2 regions of the Streptomyces sp. NPDC031365 genome follow, and region 1 is predicted to be linked to the other one. Evidence: riboswitches for the same ligand, from Rfam matches in the RefSeq annotation. Region 1 holds a riboswitch; the other holds the start of a gene.
The links. Region 1 has a riboswitch for thiamine pyrophosphate ahead of thiO (glycine oxidase ThiO). Riboswitches for the same ligand answer to the same signal wherever they lie in the genome.
Positions count from the first base shown of each region.

Region 2: another riboswitch for thiamine pyrophosphate. It lies ahead of ACZ5C2_RS31020 (thiamine ABC transporter substrate-binding protein); the one in region 1 lies ahead of thiO (glycine oxidase ThiO).

Region 1 covers NZ_JBVIIM010000019.1:20,654-22,843, forward strand. Annotated here, with positions in the region: gene thiO (glycine oxidase ThiO) at 1-763, opposite strand, end outside; TPP riboswitch at 761-872, opposite strand; gene ACZ5C2_RS25265 (avidin-fold protein) at 924-1,289, shown strand; gene ACZ5C2_RS25270 (NAD(P)/FAD-dependent oxidoreductase) at 1,303-2,190, shown strand, end outside.
Region 2 covers NZ_JBVIIM010000028.1:46,463-48,652, forward strand. Annotated here, with positions in the region: gene rlmN (dual-specificity RNA methyltransferase RlmN) at 1-633, shown strand, start outside; TPP riboswitch at 658-763, shown strand; gene ACZ5C2_RS31020 (thiamine ABC transporter substrate-binding protein) at 844-1,926, shown strand; gene ACZ5C2_RS31025 (ABC transporter permease) at 1,974-2,190, shown strand, end outside.

The sequences.
Region 1 (2,190 bases):
CGGCGCGTACGGTCCGGCTCAGGAAGGGACCGGGGCGGTCGGGCATCGTCAGCCGCAGCACCTGCCCCTTCACGGGCCGCACGGGCGGCAGCACGTCCTCCGGGACGCCCGCGAGCCGCCCGCTGAGGCTGCCCGCGGCGAGCACCACCTGCCCGGCGCTCAGCTCGGTGCCGTCGGAGGCGAGAACGCCCCTCGCGCGGCCGCCGGTGACGAGGAGCCGCTCGGCCCACGCGCGGTGGACGGTCACCCCGGCCCGCTCGCAGGCGGTGACCAGGGCGGCCGCCAGCCGCCGCGGATCGATCTGATGGTCGCCGTCCACCCGCAGCCCGCCGCGCACCCCGGGCGCGAGCATCGGCTCCAGGCGTCGGCACTCCCGCCCGGACAGCCACTGCGAGTCCAGCCCCGACCGCTGGTGAAGGGCGTGCAGTTCCCGCAGGTGGGCGCGGTCGTCGGCGTCCAGGGCCACGGCGAGCGTGCCGCAACTGCGGTAGCCGAGGTCGTGGCCGGTGAGTTCGGTGAGCTCGGCCGCGAACGCGGGATAGCGCCGAGCGGAGGCGAGGTTCAGGCCGAGCAGGGTCTCCTCGCCGTAGTGCAGCTCCGTGACGGCGGCCAGCATCCCGGCGGCCACCTGGGCGGCGCCGCCCCCCGGCTCGGGGTCCACCACGGTCGTGGTCAGACCGCGCTGCGCGGCCCGCCAGGCCGTGACCAGTCCGATGATTCCGCCCCCGACGACGAGGACGTCAGAAGTACGCGTGGGCGACATGGGCGTCCAGCCCCTCCCTTCGCCGGCATGACCCGGATCAGGTTCGTACGGTCGGAGGCCGCCAGCCTCCCTCTCAGCCCGGTGCGTCCAGGCTCCCGCGAGTGCTTGTACGTTGGCCACCCTAGCCCGCAGAGCAGCGCACAGGTAAGGGAGCCTCCCCGTGGCCCGATCGCTCGACGGACTCGTCCTCGCCCCCGTCGCCGACCAGGCTCCGGGTCAGGTCGGCACCCGTACCCGGTTCGACTACCACGAGCGGGGCGGGGAGGTATGGGCCGAGTACGCGGGCGGCGACGTCGTGCGCGGGTATCTGGTGGGCACCCGCGCGGGGGACCGGCTGGACTTCCGGTACGTCCAGCTCAAGGGGGACGGCACGACGTCGTCGGGGCACTGCGTGTCCACGGTCGTGGAGCTGCCCGACGGGCGGGTACGGCTGGAGGAGAGCTGGGAGTGGGAGTCGCAGCCGGGCAGCGGCACGAGCGTGGTGGAGCAGCTCCCGGACCGCGAGAACCCGCCGGCGACCGAGTGACTAGGGTGATCGGGTGAGCGAGCAGACGCAGGAACCGGGACGGTCCGCACCGCGGCGGGTGGTGGTGGCGGGCGCCGGCATGGCCGGCGTGCAGACCGCGGCAGCCCTGCGGGAGCAGGGTTTCACCGGCACGGTGACCCTGATCGGCGCGGAGCCCCACCAGCCCTACGACCGCCCGCCGTTGTCCAAGGCGGTGCTGCTCGGCAAGGCCGAGGACTCCGCCTTCGACGTCGACTTCGAGGAGCTCGGCATCGAACTGCGGCTCGGCTGCGAGGTGCTCGGCCTGCGCCCCGGCGACCACGAGCTGGACACGGAGGCCGGGCCCGTCCCGTACGACGTCCTGGTGATCGCCACCGGCGCGGAACCGGTGCGGCTGCCGGGCGCGGAGGGCATCCCCGGTGTGCACCTCCTGCGCACCCTGGACGACGCCGAACGGCTGCGTCCGGTGCTCGCGCGGCAGCACGACATCGTGGTGGTCGGCGCCGGCTGGATCGGCGCGGAGTTCGCCACCGCCGCCCGCGGGGCGGGCTGCGCGGTCACCGTCGTGGAGGCCGAGGAGCGTCCGCTGGCCGAGGCACTTCCCGCCGAGGTGGCCGCCCCGATGACCGCCTGGTACGCCGAGGCCGGTGCAGCGCTGCGCACGCACACGCGCGTGGAGCGCGTCGAGCCGGGTGCCGTGGTCCTGGACGACGGCACCCGGCTGCCCGCGGGTGCCGTGGTCGTCGGCATCGGGGCCAGGCCCGCCACGGCCTGGCTGGCGGGCTCCGGAATCGCACTCGGGACGCGGGGCGAGGTCGTGGCCGACCGCCACCTGACGTCCTCCCTGCCGGACGTGTACGCGGTCGGCGACTGCGCGTCCTTCCCGTCCGGGCGCTATGGCGAACGCCTGCTGGTCCACCAC
Region 2 (2,190 bases), on a different contig from region 1:
GGGATGCGGGCGCTCCGGGACGGTGAGGTGCCCGGCGGCCCGGCGCGGCTGAGCAACATCGTGTTCATGGGCATGGGGGAGCCCCTCGCCAACTACAAGCGGGTCGTGGGGGCCATTCGGCGTCTGACCGACCCCGAGCCGGACGGGCTCGGGTTGTCCCAGCGGGGGATCACCGTGTCCACGGTCGGACTCGTCCCGGCCATTCACCGGTTCTCCGACGAGGGCTTCAAGTGCCGGCTCGCCATCTCGCTGCACGCTCCCGACGACGAACTGCGCGACACCCTCGTTCCCGTGAACACACGGTGGAGGGTGCGCGAGGTCCTGGACGCCGGGTTCGAGTACGCGGCCAGGTCCGGGCGGCGGCTGTCCATCGAGTACGCGCTCATCCGGGACATCAACGACCAGGCCTGGCGGGGTGACCGCCTCGGGCGGATGCTCAGGGGACGTCCCGTGCACGTCAACCTCATCCCGCTCAACCCCACGCCCGGCTCGAAGTGGACCGCTTCCCGTCCCGAGGACGAGAAGGCGTTCGTGGAGGCGATCGCCGCGCACGGTGTGCCGGTGACGGTCCGGGACACCCGTGGACAGGAGATCGACGGGGCGTGTGGGCAGCTCGCCGCGAGCGAGCGGTAATGTGACCCGAGTACGTACATCTTCATATTCCGACAGGGGAGCGCCACAGCGCTGAGAGTGCGGTACCGGCCGCAGACCCTCCGAACCTGGCCCAGGTCATTCTGGGTAGGGAGATCGGTCATCACTCGAGCTGTTGCGCCCTGCCCGGGACCCCGCCCAGGGGTTCCTGGCGGGGCCGCGTCTCTTCCTGGTCACTCCAGGAGGAATCAAGTGGGTATCACCAAGAAGGTCACGGTCCTGGTCGTCGGGCTGGGGCTGGTCACACTGTCCGCGTGCGGGTCCTCGGACGGCGACGAGGCGAGCGGCGGCGGGTCCGGGACCGTGACCCTCGTCAGCCACAACTCGTGGGCCGTGTCGAAGGACGTCGTCGCCGCCTTCGAGAAGCAGTCCGGCTACGAGCTCAAGGTCCTCGAGGACGGCGACGCCGGGCAGGCCGTGAACAAGGCCGTCCTGACCAAGGACAACCCGCAGGGCGACGTCTTCTTCGGCGTCGACAACACCCTGCTGTCCCGTGCCCTCGACAACGGGCTGTTCCAGCCGTACGAGGCGAAGGGCTCCGATCGGATCCTGCCCGAGTACCGGGTGGACGAGGCCGGGCACCGGGTCACCCCCGTCGACAGCGGTGACGTCTGCGTCAACTACGACAAGGCATGGTTCGGCGAGCACGACCTCACCCCGCCGAAGACGTTCGACGACCTGGTCAAGCCCGAGTACAAGGACCTCCTCGTCGTCGAGAACGCCTCGACCTCCTCGCCCGGTCTCGGCTTCCTGCTCGGCACCGCGGCCAAGTACGGGGACGAAGGCTGGCAGAACTACTGGAAGAAGCTCAGGGCCAACGGCGTCAAGGTGGTCGACGGCTGGGAGCAGGCCTACAACGAGGAGTTCTCCGGCTCGGCCGGCGGCAAGCAGGCCAAGGCCGACCGGCCGCTGGTGGTGTCGTACGCCTCCTCGCCGCCCGCCGAGGTCATCTACGCCGACCCGAAGCCGGAAACCGCGCCCACGGGGGTCGCCGAGGGCACCTGCTTCCGCCAGGTCGAGTACGCGGGGCTGCTGGACAACGCGAAGAACCCCGAGGGCGGCAAGGCGCTGCTGGACTTCCTGATCAGCAAGACCTTCCAGGACGACATGCCGCTCAACATGTTCGTGTATCCGGTACGGGAGGGCGCCCAGGTGCCCGAGGAGTTCGTGAAGTTCGGGCCGCAGGCGAAGGACCCGGCGACCATGGACCCGGCGAAGATCGCCGAAAACCGTGACCAGTGGGTCAAGTCGTGGACCTCGCTCGTACTGAAGTGACGCGAGCCGCGGCGAAGCGGCACGGGAGCGCGGCCCGGCTCGGCCTGATGGCCGTGCCGGTCGCGTTCTTCGCCGTGTTCTTCGCCTATCCCGTCACCGCGATCGTCGCGCGCGGACTGAAGGCCGACGGGACCTGGCAGCTCGGGCGGATCGGGGACGTGCTGGCCCAGTCCGACGTCCGGCAGGTGCTGTGGTTCACCACCTGGCAGGCTCTCGCCTCCACCGCCCTCACCTTGCTGATCGCCCTGCCCGGCGCGTATGTCT